Regions from separate parts of the Flavonifractor porci genome, predicted to be linked through region 2. Evidence: riboswitches for the same ligand, from Rfam matches in the RefSeq annotation. Region 2 holds a riboswitch; the other holds the start of a gene.
The links. Region 2 has a riboswitch for lysine ahead of kce (3-keto-5-aminohexanoate cleavage enzyme). Riboswitches for the same ligand answer to the same signal wherever they lie in the genome.
Positions count from the first base shown of each region.

Region 1 (14,823 bases), on a different contig from region 2:
TTCTGGATGTCGGGCATCTCGCTCTTGCAGGGGCCGCACCAGGTGGCCCAGAAGTTGAGGAACACCGTCTTGCCCTGGTAGTCGGACAGAGTATGGGTGTTGCCGTACTGATCGGTAAGGGTAAAGTCGGGGGCGGCGATCTCAGGCTTTGGGGTAGGCTCAGCAGACGGCTCCGGCGAGGCACTCTCCGCGGGCTCCGGGCTCCGGGTGGCCTCCGGCGCGGGAGAGACGCTTTCGCTCTGGGTGGGCGTCCCGGTTACGCCGGCCCCGCCGCCGATGCCGGACAGATAGCCGGTGATGCCGTTCATAAAGCCGGTGAAGGTCATAATACCCATCAGGACCAGCAGAGCCGCCCCCACCTTGCCGGTATACTTGACCACCTTCTGGTGGGTCCTGAAGAAGTTGAGCACCGTGCCGGTGAAAATACCCACCGCCAGGAAGGGGATCACAAAGCCCGCGGTGTAAACGGCGATGAGCAAAAAGCCCTTACTCGCGCTGGCGGCGGAGGATGCCATCAACAGCACACTGCCCAGGGTGGGACCCACGCAGGGAGTCCAGGCAAAGCTGAAGGTAAAGCCCAGCACCAGAGCCACCAGGGGGTTCATGGCCCACCGGTCCAACCGGAAGGGCAGCCGGTGCTCGGTCTCCAGAGCGGCGGCCTTACCAAAGAAGCCGAACTGATAGACGCCGAAGAGGATCATAACGATGCCGCTGATGCGGGCAAACAGGGTCTGATTGCCGCTGAAGAAGCGGCCCGCAGCGGTAAAGCCCAGCCCCAGCACAAAGAAAGCGAAGCTGACGCCGATGACAAAGAACAGGGTATTGATCAGCACCTTGCCTCTGGGATAGCGGATGTTGCCCTTCTCATCCACGGTCCGGGCGCCTCCCGCCAGATAGCTTACATACAAGGGTACAAGAGGGAGCACGCAGGGAGAAAAGAAGCTGAGCAGGCCCTGCACAAAGACGGTGAGTACCGGTACACCGGTCTCAAGCTGTAAATTCATAGGTGTTCTCCTTTTTGTATGGATTCCAGTTGTGTCTCCAGGTCGGCCAGGGTCAGCCCAGCCAGCTGGGTCCGGCAGCGCCGGTCCAGATCGTCAAACAGATGGTCCATCACCCCGGCCATGCCGGAGGCCACCATACATCCGCAGTCCAAACCCCCGCCGCTGTGCCAGGCAGGCTCCACGAACCGAACCTCCAGGGCGTCGGCTACCGTATCCAGGGTGAGCCTGGCAGGGTCGGCCACCAGCTGATAGCCGCCGTCGGTGCCGGTACGGGTGGTCACCAGCCCCGCCTTTTTCAGCTTGGCCATCACCTTGCGGACCCGAGCCGGGTTGGTGCAGATGTTGGCCGCAAGCTCCTCGCTGGAGAGCAGACATCCCCGTTTATCCAGATAGATCAGGGCGTGGACCGCCACACAGAATAGACCATTCATGGAATGGAATTCTCCTTTATACGCGTTTGAGCAGATAGTCCTCCGCCCAGTGGGCGGCGTTGGCGCCGTCGGCGGCGGCGGTGATGACCTGCCGCAGGGCCTTGGCACGCACGTCCCCAGCGGCAAACACACCGGGTACGCTGGTACGGCAGCTCTCGTCCGCTACCAGATAGCCCGCCCCGTCGGTCTCCACCTGTCCGGCAAAGAGGGCGGTGTCGGGCACCCGGCCCACCGCCACGAAGAGGCCGTCGCAGGCAAGTTCGCTTTTCTCGCCGGTGACCACGTTCTCCAGCGCAACACCTGTCAGGTGCTTCTCCTTGCGCAGATCTGTCACACGGGTGTTCCAAAGGATCTCCACTCCCGCCTCCTCCAGGGCCTTGTGGTACACCGCCGAGGCCCGCAGACTGTCCCGCCGGTGGATCAGATAGACCTTTTTGCACAGCTTGGACAGGTAGAGGGCGTCCTCCACAGCGGTGTTGCCGCCGCCGTTTACTGCCACCACCTTGCCCCGGTACATCATGCCGTCGCAGGCGGCACAGTAGGCGATCCCTCTCCCCCGCAGCTCGCTCTCGCCGGGCAGGCCCAGTTCTCTGGGGTAGGCCCCGGTAGAAAGGACCACCGCATCGGCGGTCAGTTCCCCCTCGCTGGTGCGGAGCACCTTGGGGCTGTCAGTCAGATCGACCCCGGTGACCTCGGCGTAGATGGTCTCCGCCCCGTATTTCCGGGCTTGCTGCTCCATCTTTTCCCCCAATTCGAAGCCGTCCACCCCGTCAGGGAAGCCGGGGTAGTTGTCAATGACCGAGGTGGTGGCCATCTGGCCGCCGGGGGACAGCTTCTCCACCACCGCCGTCTTGCGGCCGCTGCGGGCGGCATACAGGGCCGCTGTGTAGCCGGCGGGGCCGCCCCCTATGATGAGAATTTCATAATGCGCCATGCCGTCCGCCTCCTTTTACAGTCCCATCCACTCAATGATCTGAGCCTTGGAACCGGGGTTCACGATGGGCTCCCCCGTCTCCCCGTTTTTGAAGAGGAACAGGGTGGGAATGACCTCTACCTCAAACTGCTCTTCCAGACCGGGCTCCTCGTCGATGTTGATCTTGCCCACCACCAGCTGGCCGTCAAACTGCTGGGCGATCTGGTCCAGCACCGGGCTGATCCGGCGGCAGTAGCCGCACCAGGGGGCCCAGAAGTCCACCAGAACCGGCTTATCGGAACGAAGCACCACTTCTTCAAAATTGTCTTTGGTAATGGTAATGGGAGTCATATCCATCGTCCTTTCCATTGAAAATGACCGGCAATCGCCTGACGATATTATATACTTCTAACTGTAACTTTATTTGTTTCATTTTATGGTTTAACTATATCAGGTGGAGTTAGTCTTGTCAACCCCGTTTTCCTACTTTTTTGCTAGGTCTTTGGGCAGCGCACCTTCCGGCAGGCAATCGCATAGGCTGTCATGTGGCACAGCCACAAGCCAAGCGGATAAAGGAGTACAATATGAACCATTATCTTCCCTCTGATCGGGAGTGGAGACGGAAACAGGAGGGCGCCGCCTGCTGCTGTCCGCCGGGCTGCTGCCCGCCGCCCTGTCCCCCTCCCTGCCCCGTGCCTGGTCCCACCGGACCTACCGGAGCGACCGGCCCGGCGGGCGCTACCGGTCCCACTGGCCCTGCCGGTTCCGGCGCTGCGGGCGCTACTGGTCCCACTGGCCCTGCCGGTCCCACCGGACCCACCGGACCTGCCACCCCCGGACCCACTGGCCCCACCGGCGCGGCAGGCATGACCGGGCCCACCGGTCCCCAGGGTATTCCCGGACCTGACGGCGCTACCGGTCCCACCGGGCCTCAGGGCATCCCCGGCCCTGATGGCGCTGCCGGCCCTACCGGACCCACCGGCCCTGCTGGTACAGCGGGTACTGCCGGCTCTGCCGGACCCACTGGCCCCACCGGCCCTGCCGGGGTTGCCGGCCCTACTGGGCCCACCGGCCCTGCCGGCGAGACGAATGCGGCTGCCGCGGTCACCGCCCTGCAAAGCAATGCCAGTCTGCCCACCGTCATCAACACCGTCAACCAGATCATTCAAAACCTGAAGGCCGCCGGTCTGATGGAATCCTGATCCCGCGGGAGGGGGGCTGCTTGCCCCCCTCCCGTTCTGTGAAAGGAGGAACCCCTCATAAAGATCGTAGTTTATGCCATCTGTAAAAACGAGGCTCAATTTGTGGACCGCTGGATGGACTCCATGTCGGAGGCCGACCAGGTGGTGGTGCTGGACACCGGCTCCACTGACGACACCGTGGCCCGTTTGGAGGCCCGGGGGGCCGCTGTCACCGTGGAGGCCATCGTCCCCTGGCGGTTCGACACCGCCCGCAACCGTTCTCTGGAACTGGTGGATGAGGATGCGGATATCTGCGTGTGTACCGACCTGGACGAGGTGTTCCATCCCGGCTGGCGGGCGGCCCTGGAAGCGGCCTGGACCCCAGAAGCAGGTCAGGCCCGGTATCGCTATACCTGGTCTTTCCGGCCCGATGGGGCCGAGGGCGTGGTATTCTGGTATGAAAAGATCCACCGCCGCCACGGTTACCGGTGGGTCCACCCGGTCCATGAGATCCTGCGCTGGGAGGGCTCCGGCCGGCCCGGCCCCATGGTAACGGCGGCGGGGGTGCAGCTGGACCACCACCCTGACCCCTCCAAATCCCGGGGCCAGTACCTTCCTCTGCTGGAACTGTCGGTACAGGAGGAACCGGAGAACGACCGAAACGCCCACTATCTGGGCCGGGAGTATTTCTTCCATGGCCGGTGGGACGACTGCATTGCCACCCTCCAGCGGCATCTGTCCATGCCCACTGCCACCTGGAAGGATGAGCGGGCGGCCTCCATGCGGTACATCGCCAAGTCCTACATACAAAAGGGGGACCCCGCACAGGCCAGAGGCTGGTTCTTCCGGGCCGCCGCCGAGGCCCCCCACCTGCGGGAGCCCTGGATGGACCTGGCCACGCTCTGCTACCAGCAGGAAAACTGGGATGGTGTGCTCTACTTTACCGGAATGGCCCTGTCCATCACCGTCCGCCCCGATACCTACATCTGCGAGGCAGAGGCCTGGGGTCCGCTCCCCCATGACCTGCGGTGTCAGGCCTATTTCCGCACCGGCCGCATCTCCCCCGCGCGGGAGGAGGCACAAAAGGCCCTGGCCCTCTCCCCTGCCGATCCCCGGCTGGTGGGCAACGTGGAGCTGCTGGGCAGGATGTAAAAAAGGCCTGCCGTAACGGCAGGCCTTTGGCTGTTTCAGCAAATGAACATGGCGTCTCCGAAGGAGAAGAAGCGGTATTTCTGCTCCACCGCCTCTTTGTAGGCGGCCAGGATGTGCTCCCGGCCCGCCAGAGCGGACACCAGCATGATGAGGGTGGATTCCGGCAGATGGAAGTTGGTGATGAGGCAATCCAGCGCTTTGAATTTGTAGCCGGGATAGATGAAGATATTGGTCCATCCGGCGCTCTCCTTCAGGGTCCCGTCCTCCGCCGCCCAGCTCTCAATGGTGCGGCAGGAGGTGGTGCCCACGCAGATCACCCGGCCTCCCTCGGCCTTGGTCCGGTTGATGGTCTCGGCGGTCTCGGCGGAGATCATGCAGTACTCAGAGTGCATCTCATGGTCCAGGATGTCCTCCTCCTTCACCGGGCGGAAGGTGCCCAGACCCACATGGAGGGTCACATAGGCCAGACGCACGCCCATGTCCTCCACCTGCTTGAGCAGCTCCTTGGTGAAGTGGAGACCGGCGGTGGGAGCGGCGGCGGAGCCCACCTCCCGGGAGTAGACGGTCTGGTACCGCTCCGGGTCCTGAAGTTCGGCCTTAATATAAGGAGGCAGAGGCATTTTGCCCAGCTGCTCCAGCTTTTCCAGGAAAATGCCCTCGTAATCGAAGCGGACCAGCCGGTTGCCCCCCTCCAGCACCTCGGTGACCTCGGCGGTGAGCTGACCCTCGCCGAAGGACACCCGGGTACCAGGTTTCATCTTACGGCCGGGCCGCACCAGGCACTCCCAGGTCTTATTGCCCCGGTCGATGAGCAGCAGCACCTCCACCGCTCCCCCGCCGGGCTCCCGGTGGCCGATGAGCCGGGCGGGCAGCACCCGGGAGTCGTTGAGCACCAGGCAGTCTCCCGGTCTCAGCAGAGTGGGCAGATCGAAAAAGTGCATATGTTTCGTTTCGCCGGTATGCTTGTCCAGCACCAGCAGCCGGGAGGAGTCCCGCTTCTCCAGAGGAGTCTGAGCGATCAGCTCCTCCGGCAGGTAAAAGTCAAAATCAGACGTCTTTATGGCTTGCGCACCTCTATTCCAGTATAGTAGAAGTTCAGGATATCCTGATAAGTATGGCCCTGCTGGGCCATGGCATAAGCGCCCCACTGGCTCATGCCCACGTTGTGGCCCCAGCCGGAGCCGGTGATGGTAAACACGGCGGAGCCGTCTCCGCCGCTGCCGCCGGAGGGGGTGGCCTGGGTCACCTGGCCGCCGCCGTCAATGATGTACACGTCGCTGCCCAGCTTGGAGGTGGAGCCGCTGCCGTCGATGGCATAGGCCTCGTCCAGGCTGCCGAGAGTACCATTCCCGTTCACCGTGTAGCCCCCTCCCCCGCCGGACGAACCGCTGCCGGCGGAGCTGGACACGGTGTAATGGATGCTCCGCAGCCCCAGGAAGGTACGGCAGTCGTCCCGGATCTTGCTCCAGGTCCTGCCGGAGGAGTCGGTGAAGGTGATCTCGATGGCGTTGCCGGTGGGACTTGTCTTGGTGACCCGGAAATCCACGATGCCCGAGTTGGTGTAGCCCTTGGAGTTGAGCAGATCGGTGAGCTCCTGGGCCGTATAGGTCACCGTCCAGTTGTAATTGGGGACCTTGCTGGCCACTGACGCCTCATAGGGGTCGTACTTGCCCACCAGATAGGCCACATTGCTGCCCCACACGTTGACGGCACTCTCAGTGGCGCCGCCGTCATGGGAGGAATAGACCGCCTCAATGAGGGAGCCGTTGTACCAGGCGTATTCGCCATAGGTCTGCTCCACCGCCTTGCTGCTGGAGGCCGTCACCGCGTCCATCCCCATATAGGCCTGACAGTGGATGGAATTGCAGATATCAAAGCCCTGGCTCTTGTGCTTGCTGGCGGTATAGTTGCGGTAAGCATAGGTACGGGCACACACCGCCTGGGCCTTCAGGGCCTCCAGAGGCCAGGAGGAGCTCATCTCCCGGACGATGACCCCCTGTACATAATCCTCCAGACCGATGACGTTGCTCACCGTCAGGTTGCCGCCGCCGGTCCGCTGGTATTGGAAGCCGCCGTAATAGGTGTTGCCCCGGAAGATGGTCTCGGTCTTGACGCTGTCGTCCAGGCCGGGCTTGATGCCCAGACACTTGGTGGCGCTGTCAAACTGGAAGAGGATCTGGCCGGTGCCCGTCTTGACCACCGATACCCCGGCGCTGGAGGTACCCACGATCTCGGCATCGGTCAAACCCAGTTCGGTCTGAGCCGCCTGGGCGGATTCCTTGTCCAGATAGGCACCCACTTTGGCCTGCCACTCCCCGTCGATCCAGGCCACAAAGCCGCCGGACTGAGCGGAAGCTGCTGCAGCGGCCTCATCGTACGAGCTGTAGCTGCCGGGCAGCTTCAGATGCCAGCAGCCCACGGCAATATCGGAGGTAATGGTGTCGTAGTAGCCCGCCCATTTGCCCACGGTGCCATAATAGACATTCTGGGCCTTGACCACCGAGATGGCGGTCTCACTGGTGGCGGCCAGCTGCTGAAAGACCCGGTTGTCGTCATAGTAGCCCAGCCGGTAGCCGCTGCCCACATCGTTGAGCAGGTTGGCCCCGGGCAGAGCGTTGGAGCCGTAAAAGAGGCCCACCTTGATGGTGGGGTCCACCGCCACTGAGGCGGCGGAGGCCGGCGCCTGGCTCAGCGGAAGGGCGATAGCCAGGGCCAGAGCTGCAATCTGCACAATTTTTTTCATCTTTCCTGTTTTCATTTGGCGGAAATCCCATCTCGCTTTCGTTGACACTTTGCCAGAACTTGTGGTACAATTTTGCAAACTAAATAGCGAAATTACATTTGCAGGATAGAGGCGCGGCTCTTCAGGAGTAGCGTGGTGAGGGCGCCGGGCCCGGTGAACCGCGTGAAAGGGGAGGCCGCCGAAGGGACGCTCCCGGTGGTGCGTTTGCCTGGTCGCCCGGATAAGATCCGTTCGACTGTCGCCGCAGCTGCGGCGGAGTGCTGTCTGCTTTTGTCTGGTATGGTCGGGGACGCACTGTCCCTGTCATTATAGTACAAAATCAGCAGTTCTGTAAACTGCTGATTTTCTTTTTCTTTTCGCCATCAGTTTCCGGTCTGAGACAGGCCGGTGTTGGAATAAGATTTAAGCAACGGAGGTATGGTCATGGAAAAATACAAAGTAGGCGTCATCGGCGGCACCGGTATGGTGGGCCAGCGTTTCGTTTCCCTGCTGGAGAATCACCCCTGGTTCCAGCTCACCGTCATCGCGGCCAGCAGTCGCTCCGCCGGCAAGACCTATGAGGAGGCCATCGGTTCCCGCTGGGCTCTGGAGAATCCCATGCCCGAAGAGGCCAGGAAGATGGTGGTCATGAACGCCCAGGCCGATATCGAGGCCATTGCCTCCCAGGTGGATTTTGTCTTTTCCGCCGTGGATATGAAGAAGGAAGAGATCCAGGCTCTGGAGGAGGCTTACGCCAAGCACGAGTGCCCCGTGGTCTCCAACAACTCCGCTCACCGCTGGACGAGCGACGTGCCCATGGTGGTGCCGGAGATCAATCCCGAGCATATCAAAGTCATCGAGGCCCAGCGAAAGCGACTGGGGGTGGAGCGCGGGTTCATTGCCGTTAAGTCCAACTGCTCCCTCCAGAGCTATGTTCCCGCCCTGCACCCCCTGCGCGGCTTCGGCCTGAACCAGGTGCTGGTCTGCACCTATCAGGCGATTTCCGGCGCGGGTAAGACCTTCGACACCTGGCCTGAGATGGTGGACAATGTGATCCCCTACATCGGCGGCGAGGAGGAGAAGAGCGAGCAGGAGCCCCTGAAGCTGTGGGGCAAGGTGGAGAACGGGGTCATCGTCAACGCCCAGTCCCCCTCCATCACCGCCCAGTGTCTGCGGGTACCCGCGTCCAACGGCCATATGGCCGCTGTGTTCGCACGCTTTGAGAACAAACCCTCCATGGAGGAGATGAAAGAGATCTGGGCAAATTACAAGGGCCGTGCCCAGGAGCTGGCCCTGCCCTCCGCGCCCAAGCAGTTTTTGCACTACTTTGAGGAGCCCGACCGCCCTCAGACCCGGCTGGACCGGATGACCGAGGGCGGCATGGCGGTCTGCATTGGCCGTCTGCGTCCCGACACGCAGTATGACTATAAGTTCGTCTGCCTGTCCCACAATACCCTTCGCGGCGCCGCGGGCGGCGCAGTCCTTCTTGCCGAACTTCTGTGCGCGGAGGGTTACATTTCAAGGAGGTAACCCTATATGAGAGAGCCTGTTTTTACCGGAGCCTGCTCCGCCATTATCACCCCTTTTGACCACAGCGGTGCCATCAACTACGATCTGTTCGGAAAGATCATTGACGAGCAGATCGAGCGGGGCCTGGACGCCATCTGCGTCTGCGGCACCACCGGCGAGTGTTCCACCCTGACCATCCGGGAACACATTGCCGCCGTGGAATACTGTGTCAAGCGGGTGAATGGCCGGGTCAAGGTCATCGCCGGCGCGGGCAGCAACGACACTTCCGCAGCCGTCTACCTGTCCCAGCACGCCCAGGACTCCGGCGCCGACGCCCTGCTGCACGTCACCCCCTACTACAACAAGGCGTCTCAAACCGGCCTCATCAAGCACTACGAATACATCGCCGACCGGGTGGATCTGCCCATCATCCTCTATAATGTGCCCTCCCGGACCGGCGTTTCCTTCACAGCCGAAACCTACAAGGTACTCTCCCAGCACCCAAACATCAACGGCGTCAAGGAGGCCAGCGGCAACTTCTCTCTGCTGGCCCATACCCTGGCTATCTGCGGTGACGACTTCTACGTCTGGTCGGGCAACGACGACCAGGTGGTGCCCATGATGAGCCTGGGGGCCAAGGGCGTGATCTCGGTGGTGGCCAATCTTGCCCCCGAGGTCATGATCCGGATGACCCACCTGTGCCTGGAGGGCAAGTTCGATGAGGCGGCCGCCCTTCAGCTGGGCTACATGGACTTCATCGACGCCCTCTTCCTGGAGGTCAACCCCATTCCCATCAAGGCCGCCATGAATCTGGCGGGCTATGACATCGGCTCCCTGCGCCTGCCTCTGTGCGATATGAGCGACGGACCGCTGGAGACCCTCCGTCAGTCTATGGTCAAGGTGGGCCTGCTCTCCGCCTGAGCCACCGGGAAAGGATGTTGGAAATGCTTCGTTTGATCCTCTCCGGCTGCAACGGCCGGATGGGCCGGGCGGTGGAACATCTGTGCGCCGCCCAGCCCGACCTGGAGATCGCCGCCGGATTTGACCTGCTGGGGACTGGTGACCGGGACTTCCCCGTGTTCTCCTCCCCCGCCGAATTCCGGGGGCAGGCCGACGCCCTCATCGACTTCTCCTCCCCTGCCGCCCTGCCCGCCCTGCTGGACTTCTGTATGCAGCGGAACATCCCGGCGGTGCTGGCCACCACCGGCTACTCGGAGGAACAGCTGGCCGCCATTGACCAGGCGGCACGGGTCATCCCCGTGTTCCGCTCCGCCAATATGTCACTGGGGGTCAACGTGCTGCTGGCCCTGGTACGCCAGGCCGCCGCGGCTCTGGGAGCGGATTACGATATCGAGATCGTGGAAAAGCACCATAATAAAAAGGTGGACGCCCCCAGCGGCACCGCCCTCATGCTGGCTGACGCTGCTGCGGCCGCCCTTCCCTGCCAGCCCGACTATGTGTGCGACCGCCACAGCGTCCGCAAGGCCAGAGCCAAGGAGGAGATCGGCATCTGCTCCGTCCGGGGCGGCGGCATCGTGGGAGATCACGACGTGATCTTTGCCGGTGAGAATGAGGTCATCACCCTGAGCCACTCCGCCATGAGCCGGGAGGTCTTTGCCTCCGGCGCCATCCGGGCGGCCCGATTTCTCGCCGGTGTGGAGTGTCCTGGTCTCTATTCCATGACCGATCTGGTCCAGGCCACTCTTTTATAACAGAAAAAGCCCGCCCGGGGCTGCTCCGTATAAGGACATATTAAAATTAACCCCAGAATGACAGATTGAGAGAGGCCCTGGGGTGTCACCCCAAAGAAAAATAGGGAAATAGCCGCAAGCCATGAAGTGGCTTGCGGCTATTTGGTTGTCGAGAAACCCGGCTTATGCGTCAAGCACGAGCTGGGTTTCTGTCATATAGGGGGCAAAATAGGAACATAAAGAGACACAGAACACAGTCAGACAAGAACACGGCAGCTGAATCAGCCGCCGTGTTTGATGATAAACCAAATTTCTGATTTAAAAAACATCCCTGCTCAGTCGCCGTTCACCCAATTTGCGATTTCAATCACAGCGGCAACCGCCTGCTCGTCCTCCTGGGCAGGAACGGTGTCGGTATTCGGCGAGCAGGCCGTATGCTCCAGGAACCCCTGGGCATTGACCATGCGGAAAAAAGCACTGAGGTGGTGGTTTGCGTTGGCCTGATTGCCCTTGCCGCCGGCGGTGAGGATCGCCGCGGACTTTTTAGGCCTCTGCTCCAATGGCTGTTTCAGGAAGAACATCGCCGCGTGCCAGGGCTGCAGGCGACTCATAAGGCTCAAAACGGAGCCAGGCAGCGTGCCGTAATACACCGGAGAGGCAATGACGATATTGTCAAAATCGTCATCATAGATGACCTGCATCCTGTCTTTCACCACACACTTGGCAGTTTCCCAGCATCCGCGGCAGTCCACACAGGGGGCGATGCCGGAGCGGAAGGCGGAGATCTCGATGACCTCGCCCTTCAAGTGTTTGCGCAGGATGTCGATGAGATATGCTGTATTGCCGGCGGGACGGGGAGAGCCGTTAATAATCAAAGTCTTGTTACTCATACCATCTTATCCTCTCCGTCAAGCTGCTGGCGCACAAAATCCAAAACCTGCGGGAACAGCCTGTCACGGTTTTCTTCGGTGATATAAAAGCATTTTGCCCTGGGGTGGAAGCGCACCGCCTCCAAAAACGGAGTGTCCTTGGTTTTTACAGCTGCGATCACCGGAACCTGGCCGTCAAGCAAGTCCAGCACAGCGGCACAGAACTTTTCCGCCCGGGACTCCATAAACCCCAGCTCGTCCAGCAGCACAATGCCGCCTTTCTGCACAGGTTCACGCAGCTTGGGCGAAAAACGGTCAAAAACCTCGGCGGCAGCGTCAAAGCGGTGATTTTTGCAGTAGCCTACCAGATTTTCCTCCGTACGTCTGCGCTCACGCCGCGCCTCATAGATATAGATGGGGCTCCCCCGCAATTCGTCTGCGAGGGAGTCCTCTTTCTTCGTCTCAAAGCCGTACACAGGCCTGCCGCAGGCTTCCAGCACCCTGTTTATGAGGGTGCTCTTGCCCACGCCTCGTTCTCCGACGATCAGAGTATGCATCATTTGAAGAATGCGTTTGCAGTCAGAGCGGCATACTGTTCATCGGTAAGGGTCACGCCGTAGAACAGCTCATAATACTCGGTGACCTCCTCCTGCAGGTCATAGTCGCAGTACTCGGGATAGAGAATGCTGGGCAGCCACAGCAGCGCCAGATAACGCTGGCAGGCGGGAGGCGCAGCTGTCCAGTTGTGCGGGGATTCCGGTGATTCCACATATTTGCCGTTTGCGATGGCGCTGATCTGGCTCCATGCGGCATCCTCCGCGACGGTGTCGTAAATGCTGCCGGCGCCAAAGATCACGAAGTCGGGGTTCCACAGAGCGATCTGCTCGATGTTGACAGGGTTGCCCGAGCCTTTGCCGCTGGCGTTTTCGATCACGGCCAGGTTGTTGAATACCAGGTTGATGACCTCGGCCTGAGACTGGCTCTCCGCGATCACATTCAGGCCGCCGTCGCCCAGAGCGTAAATACCGTTGACCTTATTGTCGCCCACCTGTTCCATGATATCCAAAGCACGGTCATAGACCTCTTCACACCAAACAGCCATTTCTTCAGCCTTTTCCTCACGGCCCAACAGCTGCCCCAGCTTGCGGATCGCCTCGCCGTAATCGTCCAGTTTGGCCTCAATGAAGACGCAGGTGATGCCGGTCAGCTCCTGCGTGGTGGCCAGCTCTTCCTCGTAACCGGTCTTGGTATAGCCCACATCAATGACCAGCTGCGCGTTGGTGGAGGCCAGAGCCTCCACATCCAGATCGGCGGCGCCCAGAACGGTTCCGAAATAGGTCAGCTGGGACAGCCGGTCATAGTCGGGGATGTACTCGGCCATATTGTCACTCATCTGGCCGCCCAGGCCCACCATCAGATCGGGCGCGATGCCCAGCAGAATGACCTGAGCGAGCTGGCCTGAGGGCACGATGGCTGTGATCTCCTCATTGATCTCGATCTCATGACCGAGGTCGTCAATAAACGTATAAGGCTGGAAACCCTCCTTCACGGGTTCCACGGACTCAGTCGGCTGCTGCTGAGACGACTGCTGGGGCTGATTGCTGCTGGTGCTGTTCTGGTTGCCGCAGGCAGCCAGAGAACAGAGCAGGCTCAGAGCAAGCAGCATGGCGATCAGTTCCTTGATGTGTTTCATCGGATCTTACCTCGCTTTTTTGATTGATTTATGTAAATGGGTTTGTCTACTAAAATAAGCAGAGTCTGTTACACAGACTGGGCAGGCAGACACACACGCACACCATCATCGTGCATACTGTACACCTCCACAGGAATGCCGTATAGCTTCGACATCAGGGATGCCGTCATCACCTCCTTTGGCGTACCCCAGGCCAATACCTGTCCATTATGGAGCGCAAGGATCTGGTCGGAATACAAATAGGCCTGCTCCGGGTCATGGGTGGTCTGCACCACCGCATACCCATCTGCCACCAGGCTTCGGACTGTCTGCATGACCCGGATGCGGTTGCCGAAATCCAGACTGGCTGAGGGCTCGTCCATAACCAAAATCTTTGCCTGCTGGGCAATAGCCCTGGCCAACAGGCAAAGCTGCTTTTCGCCGCCGGAGCAGAACCCATAGGGGTGTTCCGCCAAATGTTCGATCTGGAGTCGCGCCAAGGCGCTTCTCGCCCGGTCCTGCTGCTCTTTACCCGGAGAGGACAGAGAACTGACCTGAGCGGCCGTTCCCATGAGCACCATGTCCAGAACGGAAAAATTAAAGGCAGGGCTGTGGAATTGCGGGATATAGGCAATGAGCTTTGCCAACTTCTGGGCGGTCATTCCGGACACCTGCTCCCCATCCACGGTGATGGTACCGGCGCTGGGAGAAAGAAGATTCAGAATACAGCGGAACAGGGTGCTCTTGCCCACACCGTTGGGGCCAAGAATGGACAGAAACTGGCCGCTGCTGACCTCGAAGCTGATGTCCTTTAATACCTGGCGCTTTCCAAAGGAGAAGTCCAGATGCGCTACGTTCAGTATCACAGCTGGTCGCCCTCCTTTATAATCAGATAAACGAAGAATGGCGCGCCTACAAAGGAAGTGAGAATACCGATGGGCAGATCGGTGGCCCACACATTGCGGCAGATGTTGTCAACCAGCAGCATGAAGATGGCCCCGAAGAGCATCGTCGCGGGAATGAGCTTTTTGTAGTCATTCCCGACGACCCTCCGCACCATGTGTGGGATCACCAGTCCCACCCAGCCAATAATACCGCTGACAGCCACGCTGGCCGCTGTGATCAGGGCGGAGCAGACGATAATAATCATGCGCAGGCGTCTTGCGTTGATCCCGAGCGTCTGGGCCTCGTCATCACCAAGAGACAGGACATTGATCCGCCAGCGCAGAATGAAAATCGGGATCAGGCCGATAGCCATTGGGATGGCTGCAAACAGGATATCCTCTGACCTGGCGCCGTTGAAACTGCCCATGAGCCAATAGGTGATGGCCGGGAGCTGCTCTTCGGTGTCTGCGATCAGCTTAATAAAGGAGGTACAGGAAGACACCAGCGAGCTGATCATGACGCCCGACAGGATCAGGCCCACCACCCGGTTCCCTCGGGCCCGATTGCCCACAAGGATGACCAGGGCTACGGTGGCCAGGCTGAATACAAAGGCCATACCGCCGATGACAGCGTTCATATAGCCCAGAATGATGGCCAGCGACGCGCCGAGCGCGGCTCCGGAGGAGGCTCCCAGGATGTCGGGCGCTGCCATGGGGTTCTGGAACACCCCCTGATAGCATGCGCCGGCGGTAGACAGGCTGCAGCCCACCATACAGGCAATGGCAATACGAGGT
Region 1 is NZ_JBBHLB010000001.1:319,670-334,492, reverse strand. Features, by position in the region: gene WHJ28_RS01640 (redoxin domain-containing protein) at 1-1,004, opposite strand, end outside; gene WHJ28_RS01635 (RrF2 family transcriptional regulator) at 1,001-1,435, opposite strand; gene trxB (thioredoxin-disulfide reductase) at 1,452-2,369, opposite strand; gene trxA (thioredoxin) at 2,385-2,699, opposite strand; gene WHJ28_RS01620 (collagen-like domain-containing protein) at 2,933-3,550, shown strand; gene WHJ28_RS01615 (tetratricopeptide repeat-containing glycosyltransferase) at 3,608-4,681, shown strand; gene queA (tRNA preQ1(34) S-adenosylmethionine ribosyltransferase-isomerase QueA) at 4,717-5,742, opposite strand; gene WHJ28_RS01605 (SpoIID/LytB domain-containing protein) at 5,739-7,424, opposite strand; lysine riboswitch at 7,523-7,695, shown strand; gene asd (aspartate-semialdehyde dehydrogenase) at 7,848-8,933, shown strand; gene dapA (4-hydroxy-tetrahydrodipicolinate synthase) at 8,940-9,833, shown strand; gene dapB (4-hydroxy-tetrahydrodipicolinate reductase) at 9,857-10,624, shown strand; gene WHJ28_RS01585 (flavodoxin family protein) at 10,939-11,493, opposite strand; gene WHJ28_RS01580 (nucleoside-triphosphatase) at 11,490-12,032, opposite strand; gene WHJ28_RS01575 (ABC transporter substrate-binding protein) at 12,029-13,165, opposite strand; gene WHJ28_RS01570 (ABC transporter ATP-binding protein) at 13,234-14,010, opposite strand; gene WHJ28_RS01565 (FecCD family ABC transporter permease) at 14,007-14,823, opposite strand, start outside.
Region 1: linked by a shared signal. The riboswitch ahead of asd (aspartate-semialdehyde dehydrogenase) and the one ahead of kce (3-keto-5-aminohexanoate cleavage enzyme) in region 2 are both predicted to bind lysine.

Region 2 (14,823 bases):
TCACGCCGGTATACTTGTCGGTGGTCATGCCGTTGATCTCCTCAGTGCCCACGCTGATGTACTCCGCGCCGCTGTCCAGATAAAGGTTCACGCTCTGCTGGGCATCATACTGCTTTGCCGCGCTGATATCGGTGGCCTGATAGGTCCAGTTGGTGCCGTCATAGAGATACATATCCAATGTATCGCCGTTCTCCTGGGCAAAAATGCTCATGGACACGGAACCCAGAGCGCCCATATCCATCGTCATATCGGCCTTCATCTTCATGGGATCGTTGAAGCACACCATATCCATGGTGGTGTCGGTCTGGACGCTCTGACCCATGGCGGACATATCCATCTCCATGACCATGGTGGCCTCCATGCTCTCTACCGCGTTGACTTTCTCGGTGGCTGCCCGGATCTTCTCGGTGGAGTCCTCCTTGTTGGCAGTTCCGCCGCCGCAGGCGGTCATGGACAGGGTCAAAGCGGCGCCCAGGGCAAGAGCCGCGATCCTCTTTCCTCTCTTCATAGGATTTACCTCCTTGTAATTGTGTCTAATATTTCTATTCGGAACCCGATGGGATGTATTCAAGTTTACCATAGTTTCTTCCGCTTGTCTCCCCTTTTTTTCTGAAAGCTTTCTGAAATTTTTCCTTTTATCTGCTCAACGCAGTCCCTTTGCCGCAAAAAATGGGCCGGGCTGATTTCAGCCCGGTCCTTGTGCATCTAATTAGTCTGCCTCATCCTGCATCGCCACGTCGTCACAAAGTCCACTCTCTTCGAAACGGCCTGCCGGCCATTCCTCATTCCGCTCCCTTGCTCCTCCTTTCCCAAAGCGACCCGCTTACGCTGGGCTCGCTTTGGGGTCCCATGATGGCCTTCTCCTGGGCGGCGGGAGGTGCGTCCGCCCCAGCGGGGCAGGCCCCGCCGGGAACCCCTCATTTCTTTTTATCTGCTCGGGGCAAATGAATTGCCCCGGCATCAAGGTTTTGCCCATAGGGCAAAACGCTTGGACGAGGACGCGTCCTCCTGCCGCCACAAAAAATGGGCCGGGCTGATTTCAGCCCGGCCCTTGTGCATCTAATTAGTCTGCCTCGTCCTGCATCGCCTTGGCGGCCTCGATGGCCTTCTCCTGGGCGGCGGGAGGTGCGTCCTCGTAGCGGACAAAGTGGAAGGTGAAGGAGCCACGGCCCTGGGTCATGGACCGCAGGTCGATGGCATAGCGGCTCATCTCCGCCATGGGCACCTCGGCCTCCACCACCTGGTTGCCGTCGCCGTCAGGATTCATACCCATGACGCGGCCCCGGCGCTTGTTCAGGTCGCCGATGACGTCGCCCATGTAGCTGTCGGGGATGGTGACCTTCAGTTCGCCGATGGGCTCCAGCAGCACAGGGCTGGCCTGGGGCATACCGGCCTTGTAGGCCAGCTGCACGGCGGTCTTAAAGGCCATTTCGGAGGAGTCAACAGGGTGATAGGAGCCATCAAACAGGGTGGCCTTCAGGTACACCACGGGATAGCCCGCCAGCACACCGTGGACGACGGCTTCACGCATCCCCTTCTCAACAGCGGGGAAGTAGTTCTTGGGCACAGCGCCGCCCACGACCTCCTCGCAGAACTGGAGCTCCTCGGTGTCGCCGGGCTCAAAGCGCATCCAAACATCGCCGAACTGGCCGTGACCGCCGGTCTGCTTCTTGTGGCGGCCCTGAACTTCGACCTTCTTGCGGATCTTCTCACGGTAAGCCACACGGGGCTCGGACAGCTCAGCGTCCACGCCGAAGCGGCTCTTCAGGCGGGAGACGATCACGTCCATCTGCATATCGCCGGTACCGGAGACCACCATCTGGTGGGTCTCGGCGTTGTTCACCCAGTTGAAGGTGAGATCCTCTTCGTTCAGGCGGGTGAGGCCGGCGGCGATCTTATCTTCCTGGCCCTTGGTCTTGGGGCTGATAGCCACGGAGTAGCAGGGCTCGGGGAAGGGGATGGGCTCCATCTTGACCACCTTACGGGGATCGGACAGGGTATCGCCGGTCTTGACCTTGTCCATCTTGCCGATGGCGCCGATATCGCCGCACTCCAGCTCCTTGACCTCCTCGGCCTTCTTGCCCTTCATGACATACAGGCGACCCAGCTTCTCGGTGGCGCCGGTGCGGGCGTTGACCACCTGCATATCGGGCTTCAGGTTACCGGAGAGCACCTTCACATAAGAATACTTGCCGTACTGGTCGGAGACGGTCTTCCAAACCAGAGCGCAGGGCAGAGCGCCGGGAGAGGCCACGAACTCATCCAGCTCGCCCTTTTCGTTCTCGCCCTCCAGAGGACGGCCCTCCATGGGAGAGGGCAGCAGCTCCACGATGATGTCCAGCAGCATACGGGTGCCCAGGCCGGTGAGTGCGGAGCCGCACACCACTGGGAAGAGGGACAGATCCTTCACGCCCTGGCGCAGGCCCTGGATCATCTCGGCGTAGGTGAAGTCCTCGCCGGAGAAATACTTATCCATCAGCTCCTCGCTGGTCTCGGCCACGGACTCCTTCAGGGCGTCGTACAGCTCGTCCAGCACGGGCAGCTTGTCGTCGGGCACGTCGATCTCCACGCGCTCACCCTTGGGGCCGGCCTCAAAGGCACGTTTATGGAGCACGTCGATAAAGCCGATGACCTTCTTGTCGGCATCCCAGATGGGGGCCACCACGGGGGCGATATTCTTGCCGAAGCGCTCACGCAGGGTGTCGAAGGCGGCGTTGTAGTCGGCGTTGTCCTCGTCGGTCTTGGAGATGTAGAGCAGGCGGGGCACGCCGCGGCGGGTACACAGCTTCCACGCCTTCTCGGCGCCCACGCTCATGCCGCCCTTGGCGGAGCAGACGATGATGGCGGCGTCGGACACATGGAGGGCCTCCATGACCTCGCCGGAGAAATCAAAATAACCGGGGGTGTCCAGCACGTTGATCTTACAGCCGTTGTACTCGATGGGCGCCACCGCGGTGGAGATGGAAATCTGACGGCGGGTCTCTTCGGGATCGTAATCACAAACGGTGTTTCCGTCGGCAGGATTGCCCAGCCGGGGAGTGCCACCGGTCAAATACAGCATACTTTCCGCCAGGGAGGTCTTTCCGTTGCCACCGTGTCCCAGCAGACATACGTTACGGATGTTTTGTACGGAATAGCTCATAACTTGTTTCCTCTCCTTACATTTGGAATCGCGAACAGCAGCACGAGTACTGCTGTTGTCCATTATACACGAAAGCGGCAGCACTTACAATAAAAACTTTAGAAAAATCGCGCAAACACTCCGACCGGATAGAGGAAGGCCCCACCGCAGAAGCGGCGGGGCCTTGGGACAGTTCAGCTTTGGTCCACGGGGATGGTCTGGCCGTTGAGGGTAATGGAAACCACCTGCTCCGGGTCGATGGGCTCCTCAAACTCCCACATCACCCAGCCTGCCCGCTGGCTCCACACCTCGTCATAGTAAGCTGGGGTAAGGACGGCGCCGTCGGCCAGGGTGACGGAGAGGGACAGCTCTGTGCCGGTGAGCTGGCAGGGGTATTCCTGCCCCTCCGGGGTGCCGAAGTTGGCACAGACGCTGAGGGGAGAGACCGCGATCTGTTTTAACTGGGCATCCCAAGTGCGGCCAAAGGGCATTTTCCCGTCGCGGGTATAGGGGAACATGATAGGCTCCGTGGGGGTGGCGGTACGCAGGTCCATCACCTCCACCGGAACGGTGATCTCCCAATGACCTTCAATGCGCCCACCCGCTGTGGAATATTCCGTACTCAAGTGGACCAGATTCAGGTATTTTAGGGTATCCGGTGTCAGACCGGGCAGGCAAAAGTCCCAGCCGCCCTCCACTGCGGTGCAGGTCACGTCTCCCATACTCTGCTGAGGCCAGCGGTCCGGGTCCTCCGGGTCATACAGGTAATACTCCACATAGCAGGAGCGTCCATTGTCCATCAGTGAAACGATATTCTCTTCCTGAACAAAGCGCACATGGTAGCACCCATCGGCGGCAAAGCCCATGGAGGAGACAGAGACAGCTCCGTCTTTATCCAGCGCTATAGGGTTCTGGTCCGGCAGAAGAACAGTGGCACCAGCATCGGCTATGGTGCTTTCCAGGTCCGCGTCAGGAAGTTCCTCTCGGTTCAGGGCCAGCCGAGCCTGCCAATGACCGGGAATAAAATAGCTGGCCTCCAGGCGGACCCAGGTGGGGGGAGCGTCCGCCAGGTCAGCGGTGCCGCGGCTGTATACCAGGGTGGCCAGATGCTGCTCCGGGTCATAGTCCAGCACTTCCAGTCCCTTACCTCCGTTGCCCCAGTCAAACTGTCCATCCGTTTCCTGGGAGAGGATCAGATCGCTGACGGTATCCTCATCCAGAGTGGTTCCCGTCAGATCCTGCAGGGTGAAGTACAGTCGGGTGACTCTGGTGTCAGCCAGGGCCTGGACTGCTTCGATCCGGATCCCCTGATCCTCACAGGCGCTCTCCACCTCTGTGGCATAGGGGGCCCGGCTGCCCAGGTCGTTCTGGATGGCGTGCCAGATGGTGGGCCCCGCCGCCAGGGCGGTAACGGTAAGGGCGGCGGCAGCGGCTGCGGCTACAAGCCCCCGCCGGGTGAGGCGGCGGGGCCGGGTCTTTTCCCCGGACAACGCTTTTCTCATCCGCTCCCGGGTGCCCTCCACCAGCGCCCGGTTCGGGGCAATCTCGTCAAATTTGGCGCGATAATCGTGCTCAAACACAGGGAATTCCCTCCTTCTTCCAAAACATCCCGCAGCTGCCGCCGGGCCCGCATAAGGCGCATCCGCACGGCGGACTCGCTTTTTTTCAGCAGCCCGGCGATCTCAGGGGTGGAATACCCCTCGTAATAGTAGAGATGGACCACCACCCGCAGGTCGGGAGACAGCCTGTCCAGGCAGGCGTCCAGCTCACTCCCCGCCTCCGGCGGCGGAGCGGTCAGCTCCCCCATCTCCTCCAGAGGCTGGGTCCGGCGGCGGAAGGGATTGCGCCAATAGGAGTTGGCGCAGTTGATGGTCACCCGGCAGAACCAGGCTTTTTCATGCTCCTCACTTTCCAGGCTGGGGCGCTTGCTGACCAGTCGGAGAAACACCTCCTGAAACACGTCCTCCGCCCCCTCCTTACTGCGGGTGCGGGCAAAGGCCAGTCGGTAGACCAGCCCGGCGTACCGCTCCAGCAGCTCCTCCGCCCAGGCGTTGAACCCACTGACATCATCCTTCACATGATCCCTCCTCTCCAGGTGTTTGAAAAGGCCTTTCACTTGAACTACGCGCCAACCCTCTGTTTCGTCACATCAAAATAGAAAAGCGCAGGCCCGCGGCCTGCGCTTTTTCAAAGTTATTACGGTTGCACGATTTCGCTGCCGTCCAGCGGCACGGTGTAGGTGGTGCAGCTGGCGGTACCGTCGGGCCCGGGGGTGACCTGCTCCAGCTGGCACAGCCAGCCGGTGCCCTCCTGGTTCAGTCCGGCGCACATCAGCTTGGTGGTAGTGCCATCCTGAGTGGTGGGACCGATGATGGCGCCATCCTCCTCCACTGTCAGTTCGTCGCTGTTCCAGCCCAGCCAGGCGGCCAGTTTGTGCAGAGCCTCAGACTGAGTCAGACCGCTTTCCGCAACAAATGGATTGACCGTGGCCTGGGTCGTTTGAGCATTCTGTTTATCTGGGGTCACGCTGTAGGGCTCAGCCCCATTTCCGGCAGGGGTCTGGGATACGACGACAGGCTCCTGGGTCTGCGTACTGCCCGCCCCGGAATGGTTCCGGCTGTCCGGCTCGCTGTTCGTTCCCTGCCCGGAACTGCCGCTGACAACCTTGTCCTCCGGGCTGTTGCTCTCCGCCGGAGCCTCGGTAGGCTGAGGCACGATCTCCCGGGTCACCGGACCCTCCTCACCACCTCCGGACGGCAGATTGGTCTCCGTCATCACGGAAACAGTGCCGGGGTTCTCTTCGCTCCCTCGGAAACCACTGGTCCGCCACTGGTCCATAACCCCCGCGCCCACCAGCACAAGGGCGGCCACCGCCGCCAGGGAGGCCAGGCTCCGCCAGCGCCACTGGCGTTTCTTGCTCTGGAAGGGAGTGACTTTGGAGGTATGGATCTTGTCCATGACCCCTTCCTTCAGCCCTGCGGGAGGCTGAGCGGTCAGCTGAGGCAATTCCTCATGGAGCTCCTCCAGATCGTCCGCAAGGGTCCGGCACGCCGGGCACACCGACAGATGCTCCTCCAGCCGGGCAGTCTCCTCCTGGGTCAGAGGTCCATCCAACCGGGCGCTGATCAGCTCCAGCGCCTCGTCACAGCTCAGCATATCGTTCCCTCCTCTCCGTTTTGGGGGAAATTCCCCCTTGTTCATGGTATAGACGTGGACGAATCAAAAAAGTTCCCCTGTTTTTTCAAATAGTTTCGCAGAGCCAACCAGGCACGGGCAATGCGGGATTTCACCGTACCCTCCTCCAGGCCCAGTACCTGAGCGATCTCGCCGTAGGACAGCCCCTCCAGCTCCCGGAGGATGAGCACCCGCCGGTGCTCCGCCGACAGGGTGGCAAGGCCCGCCCGCAAAGTCTCCCGCCGCTCCCGGCGCTCGGCTTCCACATGGGGCGAGAACCGTTCGTCGGGCAGCTCGGCCTGCCTGGCCTCCTCCTCATCGTCCAGGGAGATGGTCATGGACAGAGCGCTGCGCCGCTTCTCCCGGCGGAGAAAATCAATGCACACATTGCTGGTCAGCCGGTACAGCCAGGTGGCAAAGGAGCTGTCCCCCTGGAACTTGCCCAGCCCCTTCCAGGCGTTGAGAAAGGCTTCCTGACTCAGCTCCAGGGCGTCGTCCGGGTTGCCCGTCATCCGCAGGGCCAGATTGTAGATCCGTCCCTGATTCTGTTCCACCAGGGCAGCAAAGGACTCCTCGTCCCCCTGCCTGGCCCGCTGGACCAGCTCCCATTCCGCTTTCATGCCTTCCTCACCCCTTTCTCTATCTTGTACCCGCCGCCGTTACCGGTCCGGCTCGTCTTTCAAATCCCGCTTGATGCCTGCCGTCACCTTGTAGATATCCTCCAGGGTGGACACATGGCTGATCTGTTCCTTATAGTACCCGGCGTGGGGCACTCCCTTCAGATACCAGGCGTAGTGCTTCCGGGCCTCCAGGCAGGCAATGTGCTCCCCCTTCTGGGCCGCCGACAGTTCAAACTGCCGCACCGCCGTGTCACACCGCACGGCCAGCGGGGGCAGGGGCGGGATCTCCTCCCCCGCCAGAGCCGCCTGGGCCCGCTGGAACAGCCATGGATTGCCGAAGCAGCCACGGCCGATCATGGCCATATCCGCCCCGGTATACTTGAGGATGCGTACCGCGTCCTTTGGCTCAAACACGTCGCCGTTGGCGATGACCGGGATGGACACCGCCTCCTTCACCGCCCGGATGTAGTCCCAGTTGGCGGTGCCGGAGTACATCTGGGTCCGGGTGCGGCCGTGGACCGCCACGGCGGCCACTCCGGCCCCCTCCATGGCTTTGGCAAACTCCACACAGTTGATGGAGCCCTTGTCCCAGCCCAGGCGGAATTTCACCGTCACCGGCCTGCCGCCGGCGCCCCGGATCACCGCCTCTGCCACTTTGACCGCCAGTTCAGGGTGCTTCATCAGGCCGGAGCCGTCCCCGGAATTGGCCACTTTAGGCACTGGGCAGCCCATATTGATGTCAATGATATCGGCGCCGGACCGCTCCGCGGCCATACCCGCCGCCTGCTCCATACAGGCCGGGTCGCTGCCGAAGATCTGCACCGCCGCCGGGTGCTCTCCCTCCCCCAGCTGGAGAAGCGGAACGGACTTCTTGTCCTGATAGCACAGGGCCTTGGCGCTTACCATTTCCGTAATGGTATAGCCCGCCCCCAACTCCCGGCAAATGGTCCGGAAGGCCAGATCGGTCACTCCCGCCATAGGCGCCAGCGCCAGGGCTGAATTTATCGTGATATTGCCAATTTTCACAGTGTCCCCCGATGTGTTATAAATAGTAGCGTAACAAGCGTATCATACCACAGGACAAGGAATCCGGCAAGTTCGTTTCCCTTGCCCGGTATCTGACGTTTGATTTTAAAATAAGGAGTGTTCCAATATGGATAAGTACGTCTGCGATCTCTGCGGCTATATTTATGATCCCGCTGAGGGCGATCCCGACAACGGCGTGGCCCCCGGCACTGCCTGGGAGCAGGTCCCCGCCGACTGGGTGTGCCCCCTGTGCGGCGTGGGCAAGGATCAGTTCTCCAAACAGTAAGTGTTTCCTCCCCGCATTCCGCCTGTCTGACGGGTCTTCCGTCAGACAGGCGGAATTTCTTTTTTGCATGAAGTTCATTCCAAAATTTCATGCGTAAAGGTTCCTTTGTTTATAGCCAATCTGTTCCCCCTTTTCCCTTTTCGCTTTTTTGTATATTTTGTTTTTTATATTCCTATTTGTAATCATCTTTCTTGTTGCCATTCTACTTGTCATCTCTATAGCGTTACCCCATTTTGCATATTCTTCATATAATCCATTCATTTTTTGATTCTCCTCATATCCAATGTCCAGCGGTTGGAATTCTGCTTCTCCCCATTGACAGAACCGATGGAGGCCTCTTATAATGGCCTCGACGAAACCAAAAATGACCCAATTTTCCTGTGGAAGGGAGGCCCTATTTTGGAACATCTGTTAGCGCCGCTGGTGGGGGATGCCTCCCCCGTGACCGTGATCGGCCTGTGCAAGAACGCGGGCAAGACCACCGCCATGCGCCGCCTGATGGCCGAGTTGGGGGAGGAACGGCTGGCCCTCACCTCGGTGGGCCGGGACGGAGAACGCACCGACCTGGTCACCGGGACGGAAAAACCCGATCTGTATTTGAAAGCCGGCGATCTGTTTGCCACCGCCCGGGGCATGATCACGCTGTGCGACGCCACTCTGGAGGTGGTGGATCTCACCGACGTAATGACCCCGCTGGGACCGGTGGCTATTTTCCGCACCCTGTCTGACGGCTATGTCCAGCTGGCCGGTCCCTCCGCCGCCGGACAGCTGAGGCCCCTCACCGCCCGTTTTATGGAATTGGGGGCCCAGCGGGTCCTCATCGATGGGGCTGCCGGACGGAAGTCTCTGGCTGGCGCCGGTGTGGAGGGCGTGGCCCTGCTGTGTACCGGAGCGTCTCTGGACCGGGATATGGACCTGGTGGTATCGGAGACCGCCCACACCTGCTGGCTCTTTGACCGGAAAGTGCCGGAGCACGCCGGCCTTCGTTCCGCTCTGGAGGGCGTGGAGGACCGCTTTGCTCTGTTCGAGCTGGACGGCACCCATCTGGAGCTACCTCTGGACGAGGGCGGCAGCCCCAAGTGGAACAAGCTGCCCCGCCGTCCTCTGGTGGTGTGGGCGGCGGGAGGCGTTACCGATCCCCTGCTCAAAACCCTGGCCCGCCGGGGAGCTCCCACCACCCTGGTCACCCAGGACGCCACCCATCTGCTGGCAGGCCGTGCCGCTCTGGAGCTGTTCCAGCGCAATGGCGGCCAGCTGGCTGTCCGCCGGGAGCTGACCATCGCCGCCGTGGCGGCCAACCCCTGGTCGGCCTACGGCTGGCACTTTGAACCAGATCAATTTATCTCCGCCCTGCGGCAGGCCATCCGCCTGCCGGTGGTCAACGTGAAGGAGGAACAAGATGGAACTGACGCATGAACTGCGGGAAAACGCAGGGTTTCAGTGGGTACTGAACCGGCTGAGTCCCATGTCGCCGTTCGGCAAGGCGGCCGCCCGCTCCCTGCGGTGGTACGGCCCGGGAGAGGAGGCCGCCCTGGAGGAGGAGCTGGACAACGTGGCCCTGGCCATGGAGCTGTGGAACGCCGGCACCACCGCCCCCCAGACAGAGCGCTGCGGCTGCGGCCCGGTACGGCTGACCGAAGCCGAGCGCAAGGACGCCGCCGCTGCCCTGCGGGGTGTGACCCGCTGCCTGCCCCTGTTTCACGACATCCGCGGCTCCTTCGACCGGGACCCCGGCGCCCCCTTCGATCTGGTGGAGCTCTTTGAGATCAAGCACTTCCTGGTCACCCTGGAGCAGCTGATCCAGGCCTACGCCGCCCTGCCCCCCATGGCCGGGCTGTCCTTCCCCTCCCTGGCCGACGCTTTGGGGCTGATGGACCCGGAGGGACGCCGCCTGCCCACCTTCTCCGTTGTCAATTCCTACCACAACGACCTGGCACCCCTGCGGGCGGAAAAGGCCAAGCTGGAGAAGGCCATCCGCATGACCATGGAGGACAAACGGGGCCCCCTGATGGAGAAACGCCGCGTCCTTGCGGTGGAGGAGGACAAGCTGGAGCTGGAGGTCCGCCGGATGCTCACCGGCAAGCTGATGGTTTACAAGCAGGCCTTCCTGGACAACATGGAGACTCTGGGCCGGCTGGATCTCATTGTGGCCAAGGCCAAGCTGGCTCTGCGGTACAACTGCGTGCGGCCCGCCCTCAGCACCGACAAATCCATCACCCTCCGGGGGGTACGTCATCCCCAGGTAGAGGAGGATCTGGCTGAGCGGGGCGAGCAGTTCACCCTGCTGGATCTGGACCTGAAGCCGGGGTGCACCGTCATCACCGGCGCCAACATGGGCGGCAAGACTGTGTCTCTTCGCTCCACTGTGCTCTCCCTGCTTCTGTGCCAGTGCGGCTTCTTTGTCTTTGCCCAGTCCGCTTCCCTGCCACTGTTCCACCGGGTGGAGCTGATCCTGGCCGACAGCGGCCCGGGCGCCGGCGGCCTGTCCTCCTTCGGCAAGGAGGTCCACCTGCTGGACAAGCTTCTGCGGGAAACCCACGGCCAGTTCTTCTTTGTGGCTCTGGACGAATTCGCCCGCGGCACCAACCCCCAGGAGGGTGCAGCCCTGGCCCGGGCTCTGGTGCGCCATCTGAGCAGCCTGGACTGCGTGGCACTCATGACCACCCACTACGACGGGGTGTCCGACGTGGCCGCCGCCCACTATCAGGTGGCTGGTCTGGTACGGGACATCCAGGGCGACGAGGGGGACGATCCCCGCAAGCGGATCGCCCGCCGGATGGATTACCGGCTCCTTCCCGCCCCTCCCGGCGCCCCCTGTCCCCGGGACGCCCTGCGGGTATGCCGGCTGCTCAAGCTGGACGATACGCTCATGGAACTCTTCCAGGCCGACCTGTAATGTTTTCCTGCTCCGGCAGGCGGTTTATGCCGCCTGCCGGAGTTTTCGCCCTTCCAGTTCTGGTTACCATTTGGTAATTGCTGTCCCGCTGTAGCGCACAAAAGTCTATGTAACAAAGAAAAATTTTGTAAGCCTAATTTCACAAAAAATAGTTGACAAACCAAATTGACTGGGTTATAGTGTTTTTGTCAAAAGTGAATAATACGCATGGATAGAGGCGCGGAGTGCAAGGTAGCAGAGCAATGATAAGGGCAGGCGAGCCCAATGTGTTCTGTGAATGTCCGCTCCGCCGAAGGGGGATGTGAATCGCACAGCCCTCCCCCTGAGCCGTGGGCCCAGTGCTCACGGATTGTCATGAGTCACATGAAGCGCTATTTGTGTCTGAACGAGAGTTTCCCCTCCCGCGGACATGAGTAGTGTTTTTTTGTTCATGAAGCGCTATCTCGCCGGAGGACAACATCTCCTACCGGCGGGGTAGCTTTATTTTTTGAGGAGGCGTGTCATGGAAAAGCTTATCATCACCGCGGCCATCTGCGGCGCAGAGGTCACCAAGGAGCATAACCCCGCTGTTCCCTACACCGTGGAGGAAATGGTCCGTGAGGCCAAGAGCGCCTTTGACGCGGGCGCCGCCGTTATCCACGTCCACGTTCGTGAGGATGACGGCACCCCCACTCAGGACCGGGAGCGGTTCCGTGTGATTCTGGACGCCATCAAGGAGGCCTGCCCCGGCGTGATCCTGATCCCCTCCACCGGCGGTGCCACCGGCATGACCCCCGAGGAGCGGCTTCAGCCCACCGAGCTGTGCCCCGAGATGGCCACGCTGGACTGCGGCACCTGCAACTTCGGTGACGACATCTTCGTCAATGATATGCCCACCATGCGGGCTTTCGGCAAGCGGATGCTGGAAAACAACATCAAGCCCGAGTACGAGTGCTTTGAGATCGGCCACCTGGACACCATCGTGAATATGGCCAACAAGGGTCTGGTCCCCGGCGCTCCCATGCAGTTCAACTTCGTGCTGGGCGTGTCCGGCTGCACCCCCGCCACTGTGGGCAACCTGGACTACCTGGTGAAGCAGATCCCCGCCGGCTCCACCTGGACCGTCACCGGCATCGGCCGGGGCGCCTGGCCCATGGTTGCCGCCGGTATCGTGATGGGCGGCAACGTCCGCGTTGGCTTTGAGGACAACATCTACCTGGAAAAGGGCCACAAGGCCGCTTCCAACGGCGAGCTGGTGGCCAAGGTGGTCCGTCTGGCCAAGGAGCTGGGCCGCGAGATCGCCACCCCCGATGAGGCCCGGAAGATTCTGTCTCTGGCCTGATCCCATTCCTTTGTTTTACTTATCTCCCCAACCATATATCTCCCCAAACCAACACTAAATGAAACAGGAGGAACTTTCTATGCAGAAGAAAGGCAACAAGTACGGCACTCATCGCGTCATCGAGCCCCAGGGACTGCTGACCCAGGCCGCCAAGAAGATTGACAACACCATGGAGTGCTGGTCCAATGAGATCCTGTGCGACGTGACCGCTCTGAACATCGACTCCGCTTCCTTCACTCAGATCTATGAGGCCTGTGAGAAGGACCTGGCCCGCACTGAGCAGATGATCCTGGACATCGTGGGCGAACGCGGCAAGATGCAGAACCCCGTCACCGGTTCCGGCGGTATGTTCATCGGCACCGTCCGTGAGATCGGTGAGGACCTGCAGGGCAAGATCGATCTGAAGGTGGGCGACAAGATTGCTTCCCTGGTGTCCCTGTCCCTGACCCCCCTGAAGATCAACAAGATCAAGGCCATCCACCCCGAAATCGACCGTGTGGACGTGGAGGCTCAGGCTATCCTGTTTGAGTCCGGCCTGTATGCCAAGCTGCCCGACGACATGAGCGAGGAGCTGGCCCTGGCTGCTCTGGACGTGGCTGGTGCTCCTGCCCAGACCGCCAAGCTGGTGAAGCCCGGTGACTCCGTGCTCATCCTGGGCGGCGCCGGTAAGGGCGGCATGATGTGCTGCTACGAGGCCATGAAGCGCGTTGGCCCCACCGGCAACGTGGTTGCCCTGGTCATCTGCCAGGAGGATGCCGACCTGCTGAAGAGCATGAACCTCTGCCACCACGCTATCGTGGGCTCCGCTACCAACCCCACCGAGGTTCTGGAGAAGTCCCTGGCTGTCAACAACGGCAAGGAGTACGACGTCTCCATCCTGATCGTGAACGTGCCCGCCTGCGAGATGGCCGCCATCCTGCCCGTCCATGACAACGGCGTGGTGTACTTCTTCTCCATGGCTACCGATTTTGCCAAGGCTGCCCTGGGCGCCGAGGGCTGCGGCAAGGACGTCACCATGATCGTGGGCAACGGCTACACCAAGGACCACGCCGAGATTACCCTGTCCGAGCTGCGTGAGAATCCTCAGCTGAAGGCTTATTTCGAGAAGAAGTATCTGTAAGGTGATTCTGAGCTGTCTGTGCAGCTCGGACGCCGGCACAGCCGGCCGCGCCTTTTGGCGCGCAGAACGCGCAGCATTCCCGCAGGGGCAATTCATTTGCCCCTAGGATGTCAAATCACGGGGTCCCCGCGCAATGGAACATTGCGTGGGGCGCTGCGTGAGAATCCTCAGCTGAAGGCTTATTTCGAGAAGAAGTATCTGTAAGCCTCTGTTTGACCGATCTCCAGATCATACCCTGTTTACCCTGTGTCTTACCTGTCCCGTTGACAGATGAGCTGATTGATGTGATCGTTCCGCGGCCGCTCATTCCGGGCCCCGGTCCCGACGGAGAAACACTCCTCCCCAACCCTTTCTCCCCGTTCCGGTTTCCGGTCCCTGACGCCTGCGGATGGCGCATCCCTACACCGATTTAGAAAGGATGACCTTGTTATGGTAGAGTCCCGCCGTAAGATCCTGTTTCCCGATGTGACTGATGAGCAGTGGAACGACTGGCACTGGCAAGTCAAGAACCGCATCGAGACTCTGGAGGACCTGAAGAAGTATGTGGATCTGACCCCCGAAGAAGAGGAAGGCGTGAAAGCCTGCCTGGGTACCCTCCGCATGGCCATCACTCCTTATTATCTGTCCCTGATCCAGCCCGGCGATCCCAACGATCCCGTCCGTCTGCAGGCTGTTCCCACCGGCAAGGAGCTGCATCAGTCCGCCGCCGATCTGTTGGACCCCCTGCACGAGGATGAGGACTCCCCCGCTCCCGGTCTGACTCACCGCTATCCTGACCGCTGCCTGCTGCTGATCACCGACCAGTGCTCCATGTACTGCCGTCACTGCACCCGCCGTCGCTTTGCCGGTCAGAACGACGCCGGCCTGCCCGTGGATCAGGTGGATCAGGCCATCGAGTACATCCGCAACACTCCCCAGATCCGCGACGTGCTGCTGTCCGGCGGCGACGCCCTGCTGGTGAGCGACGAGCGTCTGGAGTACATCATTGCCAAGCTGCGCGAGATCCCCCACGTGGAGATCGTCCGCATCGGCTCCCGTACTCCCGTGGTGCTGCCTCAGCGTATCACCCCCGAGCTGTGCAATATGCTGAAGAAGTATCACCCCATCTGGCTGAACACCCACTTCAACCATCCCAACGAGATCACCCCCGAGGCTGCCGCCGCCTGTGCCCGTCTGGCCGACGCCGGTATCCCCCTGGGTAACCAGAGCGTGCTGCTGGCCGGCATCAATGACTGCGTCTACACCATGAAGAAGCTGGT
Region 2 is NZ_JBBHLB010000008.1:84,197-99,019, forward strand. Features, by position in the region: gene WHJ28_RS08790 (DUF6612 family protein) at 1-508, opposite strand, end outside; gene WHJ28_RS08795 (elongation factor G) at 1,064-3,142, opposite strand; gene WHJ28_RS08800 (hypothetical protein) at 3,316-4,701, opposite strand; gene WHJ28_RS08805 (RNA polymerase sigma factor) at 4,620-5,198, opposite strand; gene WHJ28_RS08810 (anti-sigma factor family protein) at 5,318-6,277, opposite strand; gene WHJ28_RS08815 (RNA polymerase sigma factor) at 6,319-6,915, opposite strand; gene dusB (tRNA dihydrouridine synthase DusB) at 6,955-7,941, opposite strand; gene rd (rubredoxin) at 8,069-8,227, shown strand; gene WHJ28_RS08830 (hypothetical protein) at 8,315-8,488, opposite strand; gene kamB (lysine 5,6-aminomutase reactivase subunit KamB) at 8,627-9,643, shown strand; gene kamC (lysine 5,6-aminomutase reactivase ATPase KamC) at 9,627-11,123, shown strand; lysine riboswitch at 11,328-11,505, shown strand; gene kce (3-keto-5-aminohexanoate cleavage enzyme) at 11,626-12,444, shown strand; gene kdd (L-erythro-3,5-diaminohexanoate dehydrogenase) at 12,524-13,564, shown strand; gene kamA (lysine 2,3-aminomutase) at 13,994-14,823, shown strand, end outside.